3 regions of the Rhizobium sp. 01N48 genome follow, and region 3 is predicted to be linked to each of the others. Evidence: predicted binding sites of a transcription regulator. Region 3 holds the regulator's gene; each other region holds the start of a gene.

Region 1 (4,278 bases), on a different contig from region 3:
CGTCCATTCTCATCGGGCGGCACGACGAATGCCTGCTCGGCACCGAAAGCTTTTTCGTAGAATTCCGCAGCCTTCAGCGCGCCGTCGACAGTGATGTAGGGGAGCAGTCCGTTCTTGACCGGCGGCATGGCCATCTGGCCGGTTTGCGTTTCGCTTTCCATGCAGTCCTCCATTGATGCCTGGGCGTGATGCTTGTGCAGACACAAGCCCTGCCGCATCTAGGACGCGCGAGCAAAACGCCAGCCGACAGACTGAATGAAATAAATTCGGGACGCCAGAAGCGATCGGAGAGAGGCGATCAGAGATCGATGATCGTGCCGCGACCGTCGTTCCAGATGCGCATGGTTTGACCATCGCGCGTCTTGGACTTCGCCCTTGCGCAGACCGGAGCCGCCTTCATCTTCAACGAGAGAGCGCGGCCGACCATCAGCACCGTCAGAATGGCGCCGACGGCGAGCGTCACCGAAAAGGTGAGGAGCGCCAATGCTGCGAATGCGGTGATGCCTGCAAGCAAAAGGAAGACGGAACGAATATTCTGCATGGGTTTGAAACCTTTCTAGGAAAGGAATGTGGTCCTTCGTCTTGTCTTCTGCAAGATAAGCATGGCTTTTTGTTGTCTTGCCATCGGTCACAAAGCTTGACACACATTCGTGATGAGCCAGTCTCCCCTCACCCGTTCGATGAACCTGCGCCGCTCGGTGCTGAGCGTTCCCGCGATCAATCCTCGCGCGCTTGAAAAGACCCATCAGCTCGATTGCGATGCGGTGATCTTCGACCTCGAGGATTCCGTAGCGCCGGAGAAGAAGGACGAAGCGCGCGATAACCTGGCCGCTTTCTTTCAGGGCAAACCGCTCGAGGGCAAGGAACGCATCATCCGCATCAATGGCCTCGACACCAACTGGGGCCGCGCCGACATGGAACTCATAAGCGCGCTGGAGCCGGATGCCGTTCTGCTGCCGAAGGTCAACGAACCGCAGGACGTCATGTTAGTCAGCGATCTGCTCGCGGATGCCGATGCACCCGACGAACTGCGGATCTGGGCGATGATCGAGACCCCGCGCGGCATCCTCAATGCTGCGGCGATCGCCGAGGCCGGGCGAACGGCGGGCTCAAGGCTCGACTGCTTCGTCGTCGGCCTCAACGACCTCAGAAAGGAAACAGGCGTGCTGCCGCAACCCGGCCGGCAGTATCTCGTGCCCTGGCTGATGCAGGTGATCCTCGCCGTACGCGCTTACGGCCTCTGCGCCATCGACAGCGTCTTCAACGATTTCAAGGATATCGATGGTTTCGATACCGAATGCGCCGAGGCACGCGCCATGGGCTTCGATGGCAAGATGCTGATCCATCCCACGCAGATCGAACCCGCCAACCGGCATTTCGGGCCGGACACATCCGCCATCACCGAAGCTGAGGCGATCATGAAAGCCTTCGCCGACCCCGCCACGGATGGCCTCAACGTCATCAATGTCGACGGCCGCATGATCGAGCGGCTGCATCTTGTCCAGGCGGAAACTCTGGTTCATAAAGCCCGCCTGATTGCAGATCGCCAGAAGGCAAAAGGCCAGACGGCAAACTGAAAGACGATGTGATGAAGCTCTACCGCCTTCTGACCGGCCAGGACGACGCCGCCTTCTGCCACCGCGTAACCGACGCCCTCAACAAGGGCTGGTCGCTAAACGGCTCGCCGGCCATGACTTTCAACTCGCAGACCGGCCAGGTGATGTGCGCCCAGGCTATCGTCAAGCATGTCGAAGGCAAGGACTATCACCCCGACATGAAGCTTTCCGAGCAGTAAGAATTCCGGCCAAGACCTGCGTAAAGAGCCCAGCGCCTAGCGCTCGGCCGCCTCTTCGGCGCTCGCCTCGATCCGCTCCATGTCGTCGTCGCTGAGACCGAAATGGTGGCCGATCTCGTGGATCAGCACATGGGTGATGATATCGCCCAGCGTCTCGTCGTTCTCGGCCCAGTAATCGAGGATAGGCCGCCGGTAGAGGCGAATGCGGTTAGGCAGCTCGCCCGTTTCCAGGGTGAAGCGCTCGGAAATCCCGCGCCCTTCGAACAGGCCGAGCAGATCGAACGGCGTTTCCAGGGCCATGTCCTCGAACACATCGTCGTCGGGAAAATCTTCGATCTCGATCGTCAGATTGGTGGTCAACGCACGGAATTCTTCCGGCAGGTGGCTGTAAGCCTCCATCGCCAGGGACTCGAACGTGCTGATTGTCGGAGCGTGGCGATCCTGCCAATTGTCGCTCTGGTCTATGCGAGCCATAAAAGCTCCTTTCCTTTGCCGCCCATATAGAGCCTTTGCAGCTGATTTTCGAGAGCGGAATCAAAGGCAGGAATAAATTCACATCAAACGACTGTTGACTCTTCGGGCCAGCTCTGGAACCCATAAGAACATAATAGGAACATCCGATAGATGGAGTGACGTCGTGGCACAGTCGGCCGTGGGGCGCGAGCGGCTTTTTGCGCTCCGCGAAACCATTGCAAAGCTTGAAGGAAAACCGGTGCCCGCATTGGCGGCGGCGGAAAACCAGGCTTTGGCCGACACCGTTCTCGACAAGCCCGGGAGCGAAGACGCCCTGCGCCTGCAGCTCGGAATCCCCGCTCTGGATGAAGCGCTCGACGGCGGCCTTCCGCTTGACGGCATGACCGAAATCCGCACGACGTTGCTGCGCAATGCCGGCGCAAGCAGCGGCTTCGTTCTGGCGATCGCGGCCATGCTTCAGCGGCAAGAGGAGGGGGCGAACGCGCACCTGCCGATCCTCTGGATCGCAGACACAGTGGCGACGATGGAGGCGGGACGGCCCTATGCCGTTGGCCTCGGCGATTTCGGCCTGAAGCCACGGCTGTTCCTGCACGCCGCACCGAAAAAGCTGGAGGACGCGCTGTGGTTGGCGGAAACCGCCGTCGAAAGCGGCGTCTTTCCGGCCACCATTCTCGAAGTTCGCGGCAATCCCAGGCCCTTCGGCCTGACGGAGAGCCGCCGTCTCAACCTGCGGGCAAAGGCGTCGCGCCGCCCGCTTTTCCTGTTGCGGCAGGCAGCGGAGGAAGAAGCCAGCAGCGCCATCTTCCGCTTTCTTGCCGAACCCGCGCCATCTGCGGCGCGGCCCCTGCCTGATGGTTCGATGCTGGGCGGCAGCATCGGCAATCCGATCTTTCGCATCACCCTGGAGAAGAGCCGAAACCCGGCCCCCTTCTCCATTCTTCTGGAGTGGAACCCCCATGACCGCCGGTTTTTCCCTGTCCGCCCATCAGCCGACACTCGCTTTCCAGGCGAACGCTCAGCGCATTCTGGCGCTGCATTTTCCGCATCTGCCAACCGATCGCATATCCAGGAGGAAGTGGGGTCTCGCCTGGCGTTTGCGCAATCGTCCTGAGACGCCGCCGATCGTCTGCTCCGGCCGCCACGCCAACACCATGCGGCTAACGGCGCTGGACGAGGCAGCCGAGACGATCAACCTGAAAAAGAGCATGGGTGTCGCCGAAGCCCGCGCCATCCACCCGACGATCGAGGTAATCGAGGAGGATCCGGCCGCCGACCTGCGCTTTCTCGAAGGCATCGCCGACTGGTGCGATCGCTATACGCCGCTTGTGGCGCTCGACGGCAGGGATGGCCTGTTTCTCGATATCACCGGCTGCGCCCACCTCTTCGGCGGTGAAAAGGCGCTCCTCAAGGATATCCTGTCCAGGCTCTTTCAAATGGGTATCGACGTCCGGGGCGCGATCACTGCCTCCCCGGGCCTCTCCTGGGCGGTCAGCCGCTTCGGCCAGGGAGGCGTGATCGACGCGGATGAGACGGAGCGTGTCGTCGCCCCTCTGCCGGTCGCCGCACTTCGCCTCTCGGACGACACGGTCGCAGCACTCACCAAGATGGGCCTGAAATACATCGGCGACCTGATGGAAACCCCGCGCGCGCCGCTGACCCGCCGTTTCGGCGCAAGCGTGCTGTTGCGGCTTGATCAGGTGCTTGGAACGGACGAGGAGCCGATATCGCCGCGCCTGCCCGTCGCCAGCCTCTCGGCCGAGCGCCGCTTGATGGAACCGGTCGCTGCGGAAGAGGAGATTCTGGCCGTCACCGACCAGATCGCCCATGCGCTCAAACCGTCGCTGGAGGCGCGGGGCGTCGGCGGCCGCGTTTTCGAACTCGTCCTGTTTCGCGTCGATGGCAAGGTCTTCCGCATCGCGGCCGGCACGACAAGGCCGCTGCGGGAACCAAGGCGCATCGCCGTCCTCTTCACCGAACGCCTGCAGGCCGTCCATGACGATCTCGATGCC
Region 2 (4,278 bases), on a different contig from region 3:
ATCGAGGTTGCCCTTGACCAGCACATAGTCAGGATTGCGCTGAACGATGCTGACGCGCACCTTGTGCGACTTCTGCTCGGCCACGCGCCAGACGAAGGAGCCTTGCGAATCCCACTGCACCGATTGCGGATCGACCGCCGGATACTGATCGCCATCGAACCGCATGCCGACGCTGAACGACATGCCGGCGCGCAGCTCGTCGGCCGCATTGTTGATGCGCGCCCGCATCCGGAGCGTACGGCTCGCCGGATCGACGCGGTTGTCGATCGCCTCGACCGCACCCGAAAACACCTGCCCAGGCCGCGCCACCGACGTCGCCTCGACCGCCTGGCCGACCTTGACCGTATTGGCGAAACGCTCCGGCACCCAGTAGTCGACAAGGATTTCCGTGCGATCGTCGAGCGTCACTATCGGCGTCGTCGTCGAGACGTTGTCGCCGATATTGACAGGCATGATGCCGACGATACCGTCGATCGGCGCCAGGATATTGCGGCGGTCGAGGCTCAGCTGCGCCGCCTGCAATTGCAGCCGCGCGTTCTGCTCGGCGATCTCCTGATCGAACACATCCATGCGCGACACGCTGGACTTGATATTGTTGTAGAGGCTGGACTTTTCGACCGCCGATTTCAGCGCGACTTCCGCCTGCCCCTTGACGATCACCTGCTCCTCGCTGTCGAGCTTGGCGATGATCTGCCCCTGCTTGACCCGGTCGCCCGACTTCACGAGGATTTCGCGGATGAGACCGCTTGCCTGCGGTGTCACCACCACCGAGCGGATCGCATCGCCCGTGCCGATCGCACCCAGCCGGTCGTTGACAACACCTGGCACGACGGCCTGCGTGACGACAAGCACAGCGCCGTTTCGACCGCCACCGCCACCATTGCCGCCGCCTGAGCGACGATTGCTCGCCTGCTCGCTGCCAGCGGCAGGCGGCGCCGCACGGCCTACATTATCGGGATCGATCGCTTTACCGACCAGTGCTTCGGGAACGCCGGCATTGCGCAGCGTATCGCGCGCACCAGGCACAAAGACAGCCCATCCGGTAACGCCAGCGGCGATAACGATGAGACAGATCGTAAACTGCTTCCAAAATGACATTCACGTCTCCAGAGGGACTCGAGGTTGTCCAGGGTCGATCGAAAGAGGCGCATACGTGGCAAATCGCCGCGCAACGCTGGAATTATTGTCCGATTGCTGGTCAGCGGCAAGCAAATTGGCCGCCCATTACAGCATTGTAATGTCAACTGTTGGTGACCGGCTGATGTCGGTCATCTCGCCCTGACGTTGCCGTCCTCGCAAAAGCGCGCACCCGCAGGAGCGAATGTCCGCCGGACCGGCAAATAGTGCTTTCGTTTCTGATCATTCCGATGTTCTCTGCCGTCGTGCCATGGGCCGCAAGCGCGCCCGCCGCTCCATTCATTCAACAGCGAACGCAAAGAGGATGACGAGCATGCCGAAGATCACCACCAAGGACGGAACGAAGATTTTCTACAAGGATTGGGGCACCGGCCAGCCGATCCTCTTTTCGCATGGCTGGCCGCTTTCGGGCGACGCCTGGGAAGCGCAGATGCTCTATTTCGGCCAGAACGGCTACCGCGTCATCGCCCACGACCGCCGCAGCCACGGCAAGTCCTCCCAGACCTGGGACGGCAACAACATGGACCAGTATGCCGACGATCTGGCCGAACTGATCGAGAAGCTCGACCTGAAGAACCTGATCATGATCGGCCATTCCACCGGCGGCGGCGAAGTCGCCCACTATCTCGGCCGCCACGGCACCAAGCGAGTCGCCAAGGTGGTGCTGGTCGGCGCCGTTCCGCCGCTGATGCTGAAAACTGACGCCAACCCCGAGGGCTTGCCGCTCAACGTCTTCGACGGCATCCGCAAGGGCACCGCGCTCGACCGCTCGCAATTCTTCCGCGACCTCTCCATGCCCTTCTACGGCTTCAACCGCGACGGCGCCAAGGTCAACGAGGGCCTGCGCGAAACCTTCTGGCTGATGGGCATGGCCGGCGGCATCAAGGGCGAATACGACTGCATCCACGAATTCTCCGAGGTCGATTACACCGACGACCTCCGCAAGATCGACAAGCCGACCCTCTTCATCCACGGCGACGACGACCAGATCGTCCCGATCGTAGCTGCCGCCCTGAAGTCCTCGAAGATCGTAAAGGGCGCCGTGCTCAAGGTCTACGAAGGCAGCGCCCACGGCCTCGCCCAGGTCGAGCCGGAACGGTTCAACGCGGATGTGCTTGACTTCATCAAGGGGTGATCGACCCTCCACCGTCGTCCTCGGGCTTGTCCCGAGGACCTGCCAAGCCCTCGTCTTGCTCGACGTGAATGGACACGAGGCGCCGCACAACGCCACCCGCTCCCCACCGCAACACCCAACATCCCGTGGACCGGGAATGAAAGCAGAACATCTTTTCTGGTCTTTCCGATCCGAATCACTACATTACGCGCCATGAGCAACAGTTTCGACGATATGCCCTTCTTCGACGAGGAGCCGGGCGAAGCGCCGCGCAAGCCGCAAGCCCCCGCAGCCCCAGCCCGCGGCGCCGCGACATCAGGAGGTCTTGCCGCCCGCGCCATGGCCGCCCGTGGCGGCGCTCGGGAGCGGCCGGATTATCTCGACGGCCTCAATCCCGAGCAGACCGAAGCCGTCGAAACGCTGGAAGGCCCGGTGCTCGTGCTCGCCGGCGCCGGCACCGGCAAGACGCGCGTGCTGACCACCCGCATTGCCCATATCCTGAACACCAACCGCGCCTTCCCCTCGCAGATCCTGGCGGTGACCTTCACCAACAAGGCCGCCCGCGAGATGAAGGAGCGTATCGCGCATCTGGTCGGCGGCGCGGTCGAGGGCATGCCGTGGCTCGGCACCTTCCACTCGATCGGCGTCAAGCTGCTGCGTCGCCACGCCGAGCTCGTCAACCTGCGTTCCGATTTCACCATTCTCGATACCGACGACGTCGTGCGCCTCGTCAAGCAGCTGATCCAGGCCGAGGGCCTCGACGACAAGCGCTGGCCGGCCAAGCAGTTCGCCGGCATGATCGACACCTGGAAGAACAAGGGCCTGGGCCCCGCCGACATCCCCGAGGGCGACGCGCGCGCCTTCGCAAACGGCAAGGGTCGCGAACTCTACTTCGCCTACCAGCAGCGCCTCTCGACGCTGAACGCCTGCGATTTCGGCGACCTCCTGATGCATCCGATCGCGATCTTCCGGAAGACGCCCGATCTGCTCAAGGAATACCACCAGCGCTTCCGCTATATCCTCGTCGACGAGTATCAGGACACCAACACCGCGCAGTACATGTGGCTGCGCCTGCTCGCCCAGCGCCCCAAGGGCGAGCCGCAGAACGTCTGCTGCGTCGGCGACGACGACCAGTCGATCTACGGCTGGCGCGGCGCCGAGGTGGACAACATCCTGCGCTTCGAGAAGGACTTCCCCGGCGCCAAGGTGATCAAGCTCGAGCGCAACTACCGCTCGACCGCCCATATTCTGGGTGCTGCCGCGCACCTGATCACCCATAATGAAGGCCGCCTCGGCAAGACGCTGTTCACCGACCGCCGCGACCCTGATGATATCAAGGTGCAGGTCCACGCCTCCTGGGATTCGGAAGAGGAGGCCCGCGCCATCGGCGACGAGATCGAGCAGCTGCAGCGCAACCAGCACAAGCTGAACGACATTGCCATCCTCGTGCGTGCCTCCTTCCAGATGCGCGAGTTCGAAGATCGCTTCGTCACGCTCGGCCTCAACTACCGCGTCATCGGCGGCCCGCGCTTTTACGAGCGCCTCGAAATCCGCGATGCCATGGCCTATTTCCGCCTCGTCGCCCAGCCGGCCGACGATCTCGCCTTCGAGCGCATCATCAACACCCCCAAGCGCGGCCTCGGCGACACCACCGTGCGCGCGCTGCACGATTATGCCCGCGCCCGCGACATCCCGATGCTGGCGGCAGCCGCAGACATGATCGAGACGGACGAGCTGAAGCCGAAGGCGCGCAAGGCGCTGTTCGACGTGATTCAATCTTTCCGCAGATGGCAGGAAAGGCTTGAAAACACATCACATACAGAGCTCGCCGAGCAAATCCTCGAAGAGTCGGGCTACACCGACATGTGGAAGGCCGACAAGACCGCCGACGCTCCCGCCCGCCTCGACAACCTGAAGGAACTCATCCGCTCGATGGAGAGCTTCGAGTCCATGCGCGGGTTCCTCGAGCACGTCTCGCTGGTCATGGACGCCGAGCAGAACGAGAACCTCGACGCTGTCTCGATCAT
Region 3 (4,278 bases):
ACAAGTCGCCAAATCCACCGTCAGGCAGCCGTCGCAGCACAAGCGTTCAGCACCGAATTCGACCACGGCCGCCTTTTCCTGGCGTCGCCCGTCTTCCTCGGGGCGGGCGCCATCGCCTGGTTCCGGCTCGCCGTGGATATCCCGCCCTTGCGGCTCCTTGCCTGGGCTATCCTCTTCGGTTTCGTCTTCGTCTTGGCGGGCTCCGCGCGCGTCGCGACACGCCGTGTGGCGATCTCAGGCCTGCTTGTCGTCCTCGGCATGTTCGCGGCGCAGCTCGAGACCTGGCGGGCTGATACCGTCGTTCTCGATACAGCGGTGACGACGACAGTGACCGGCCGCGTGGAACGGCGCGAGGGCGATGATAATGGGCGCTGGCGCTATATCGTCAGGGTAACGCGCACAGACGAGCCCACGCTCAAGCGTCCGCCGCAGCAGGTCTCGCTCGTCGCGCGTGCAGGAGAGCCCGTCGCGGTCGGCGGATGGTTGACCGGCCGTGTGCGCCTGACGCCGCCGGCAGGACCGGCACTGCCCGAACTCAACGATTTCGCCTTCTCTGCCTATTTCGACGGCATCGGCGCCAACGGCTTCTTCTACGGCATCCCGCAGCCCGTCCCATCGCGGACGGATATCGCCGATCTCTCTGCCGTCGATCGCGCCATGGAATGGCTCTAAGGCCTGCGCAGCAGCATTGGCGACCGCATCCGCAGCATCCTGCCTGGCGATACCGGCGCCTTCGCAGCTTCGCTGGTCACCGACGAGAGACGTGCCATCTCCAACGAGACGACGGAGGCGCTGCGCCAATCCGGCCTCGCGCATATCGTGGCGATCTCGGGCCTCAACATGGCTCTGTCGGCCGGCATCTGTTTTGTCGGGCTGCGCCTGTTCTTCGGCCTCTTCCCCGGGTTTGCGCAGGCCTATCCGACCAAGAAGCTCGCCGCCGGCAGCGCGCTTCTGGCGCTGACGGCCTATTACATGATCTCGGGCTTTGCCGTCTCCGCCGAGCGCGCCTTCATCATGATGGCGATCATGCTGGTCGCGGTGCTGTTCGATCGCCCCTCGATTAGCCTGCGCAACATCGCGCTCTCGGCGCTGCTGATCATCCTGATGTCCCCTTCGGAGGTGCTGGGCCCCAGCTTCCAGATGTCCTACGCGGCGACGCTCGCGCTGGTCGCGGGCTTTGCCGTTTGGACCAGGAGGCGCCACCGCGAGAGCGTTTTTCTTACGCATCCCACCATAAAGCCGGTCATGGCCACGTTCCGCTTCTTCGGCGGCATCGCGCTGACCTCGATGATCGGCGGCTTCTCGACAGCGCTGTTCTCGATCGAACATTTTCACCGGCTGAGCGGCTACGGACTACCGGCCAACCTGCTCGCCATGCCGGTCATCTCCTTCATCGTCATGCCCTTCGGAATGCTTGCGATGTTGGCGACGCCCTTTGGCCTGGATGCGCCGCTGTGGAAGGTCGCCGGCTTCGGGCTGGATCTGGTGATCGACATCGCCAAGATGGTGTCCGGTTGGGGCGGCAGTGTCGACATCGGGCGGATACCCGAATGGTATTTCGCGATCGCCGTGCTCGGCTTTCTCATATGGGGGCTGATGCGCACACGCCTGCGATGGATCGGCGCTGCGGTTGCCACGATCGCAACCCTCGTCGTCATCCTGCTCCCGGCAGCACCTGCGCCCGAACTCGTCGTCTCCGAGGACGGAAGCCTCGTGGCAGCAGTCACAGGCGACAGCCTCGCCAGCAACCGCGAACGGCCGCCCGACTTCATCTTCGGCCAATGGCAACGCGCGCTCGCCATCGAAGACCACAAGCCGCCCGACATCCTCGACGGCGAGGCCTTGCCCATTCCGAGAAGGGGCGAGCCAAGGCCAAGACTGACATTGAAACAACAACGCGAAGCCCGCGCTATGATGCGCGCTGCAGCGGCTTCGACGAACGACAGTGCCTTCCGGTGCCTGAAGACCGCGTGGTGCATAACAGCGCTCGACAGCGGCTACATCATCGCGACGCTCGAAAACGCCGCCTATCTCGGTCCCGCCTGCGACGTGGCCGATATCGTCATCACGCCGGTGCGCCTCCGCCAGGCGACGTGCCGCTCCGGCGCCATGTTATTGACCGGCGAAACTCTCAGGCGATCGGGCGCCGTCGAAATCCGTATCGACGATCAGGGCACTCCCGTCGTCAAGACCGCTTATGCACGCCTCGCTCGCCCCTGGATGCGCCATCGCGCCTATGACTGGCGCAACGACAACTTCAGCGACGACCTGTCACCAACTGGTGACGTCACCACTCAGTGATATCGGCGAATGAGCCCGACGAGCTTGCCCTGAACCTTGACGCGGTCAGGCCCGAAAATGCGCGTTTCGTAAGCCGGGTTGGCGGCCTCAAGCGCGATCGACGCGCCCTTGCGGCGGAAGCGCTTCAGCGTTGCCTCTTCGTCATCGACAAGCGCCACGACGATATCGCCGGGGTTGGCCGTGTTGCCGTTGCGGATGATGACGGTGTCGCCGTCGAAAATGCCGGCTTCGATCATCGAGTCGCCCTTGACCTCGAGCGCGTAATGCTCGCCGGAGCCGAGCATGTCGGCGGGGACGGTGATGTCGTGGGTGTTGTTCTGGATCGCCGAGATCGGCACACCGGCGGCGATGCGGCCCATGACGGGAACGGAAGCCGAGTTGCCGTTGTCGGCGCTCGGCGCGGCCTTCGGGGCAGGGGCTGCGGCCACCGGCTGCGGCTTTCCGAGGCTGCCTTCGATGACGCTCGGCGAGAAGCCACGTCGTGGCTGCAGGCTCGGATTATAGGCTTCCGGCAGCTTGATGACCTCGAGCGCGCGCGCCCGGTTCGGCAGCCGGCGAATGAAGCCGCGCTCTTCCAGAGCGGTGATCAGGCGGTGAATGCCGGATTTTGATGCGAGATCGAGTGCATCCTTCATTTCGTCGAAGGAAGGCGGAACGCCCGACTCTTTCATCCGCTCATGAATGAACAGAAGCAGTTCTTGTTGCTTGCGTGTCAGCATCGAAATGAACCCCAGAGTCGTGAAACAAAGCCAGAACGGACACTATATGTTCCATATGTGTTCCGCAAGTGCCTAAATTTTCGTAAAACTTGGCTCGGAATCGTCGCGATTTTACACTTCATTCGATTTAACCGCGCTCGCCTCTTGCATTGTGGCGAAAGCCAGCGCACATCTCTGCCGATTTCGGGAGGATTTGCCGATGAGTGACCCCCATCCCCTGGACCACGTGGTGCTGCCGGTCGTCAATATCGAGATGGCGCGCGACCGCCTGGGCAAACTCGGCTTCACCTTCGCCGCCGATGCGCGGCACCCGTTTGGCACCGAAAACGCCTGCGTCTTCTTCGCCGACAAAACCTATCTCGAACCGCTCGGCATCGCCAGTCTGGAGACCTACGAGGAGGCCATCGGCGACGGCAACGTCTTCACCGCCCGCGACCGCGCCTTTCGCTTCCGCTGCGGCGACGACGGCCTGTCGGCGATCGTCTTCGGCACGCCGGATGCCGACGGCGATCACGCCCGCTACCTCGCCGATGGCATGAGTGGCGGCGAGATGCTGGAGTTCGCCCGGCAGATGAAGATGCCGGACGGTTCCGAGGCGACCGCGGCGTTCCGCCTGGCTTTCGCGGCAGATCTGCGAGCGCCCGATTTCTTCCTCTTCGCCTGCCAGCGCGTCAACCCACTGCCCAGCGACCGCAAGGCGTTGGAAACGCATAAGAATGGCGTCTTGGGCATCCTGTCGATCGTGCTCTCTTCCTCCGATCCCAAAGCGTTCGCACCGCTGTTGCAGCTGGCCTCGGATGCGCAGGCGACCCGCGAGGAGGCCTTCGGTGTCAGCCTCGATGCCGGCAACGCCCGTATCAATATCCTGTCGCCGGATGGCTTGAACGCTTACTACGATCCCTCCGAGCCCAAGGCCGATCGCGGTCTGCGCGGCGCGGCGATTGTCTTTTCCGTTGCCGATCTCGCCGTGACAGAGGCGCATTTGGCTGCTAACGGGATCACCTATACACGCAAGAACAATCGAATTCTGGTGAAGGCAGCGCCCGGCCAGGGCGCGCTCTTCGCCTTCGAGGAGAAACGATGACTGAAACCAATTCCGAAGTGGCCRTCGGCGAAGGCACCGGCCGTGTGGTGTTTTCCAACACCGGCAAGCTGTCGCTGATCGCCGGCCCGTGCCAGATGGAAAGCCGCGACCATGCCTTCATGATCGCCGGCACGCTGAAGGAGCTTTGCGACAAGCTCGGCATCGGCCTTGTCT

The links. The regulator LexA, encoded in region 3, represses DNA repair genes until DNA is damaged. The targets are predictions, from matches to a motif close to TGTTCNNNNTGTGTTCNG.
Region 1: AC1DOG_RS12520 (ImuA family protein) is a predicted target of LexA. The motif match lies at 2,394-2,411, and genes of this name have one in related genera.
Region 2: AC1DOG_RS02075 (ATP-dependent helicase) is a predicted target of LexA. The motif match lies at 2,405-2,422, and genes of this name have one in related genera.

The regions. Positions count from the first base shown of each region.
Region 1 is NZ_JBFTQT010000005.1:149,348-153,625, forward strand. It holds gene AC1DOG_RS12495 (VOC family protein) at 1-161, opposite strand, end outside; gene AC1DOG_RS12500 (hypothetical protein) at 299-541, opposite strand; gene AC1DOG_RS12505 (HpcH/HpaI aldolase/citrate lyase family protein) at 654-1,577, shown strand; gene AC1DOG_RS12510 (DUF1737 domain-containing protein) at 1,589-1,795, shown strand; gene AC1DOG_RS12515 (metallopeptidase family protein) at 1,832-2,269, opposite strand; gene AC1DOG_RS12520 (ImuA family protein) at 2,433-3,380, shown strand; gene AC1DOG_RS12525 (Y-family DNA polymerase) at 3,421-4,278, shown strand, end outside.
Region 2 is NZ_JBFTQT010000001.1:430,218-434,495, reverse strand. It holds gene AC1DOG_RS02085 (efflux RND transporter periplasmic adaptor subunit) at 1-1,098, opposite strand, end outside; gene AC1DOG_RS02080 (alpha/beta fold hydrolase) at 1,451-2,272, shown strand; gene AC1DOG_RS02075 (ATP-dependent helicase) at 2,465-4,278, shown strand, end outside.
Region 3 is NZ_JBFTQT010000007.1:143,126-147,403, forward strand. It holds partial or broken gene AC1DOG_RS15355 (ComEC/Rec2 family competence protein) at 1-2,301, shown strand, start outside; gene lexA (transcriptional repressor LexA) at 2,295-3,020, opposite strand; gene AC1DOG_RS15365 (VOC family protein) at 3,220-4,104, shown strand; gene kdsA (3-deoxy-8-phosphooctulonate synthase) at 4,101-4,278, shown strand, end outside.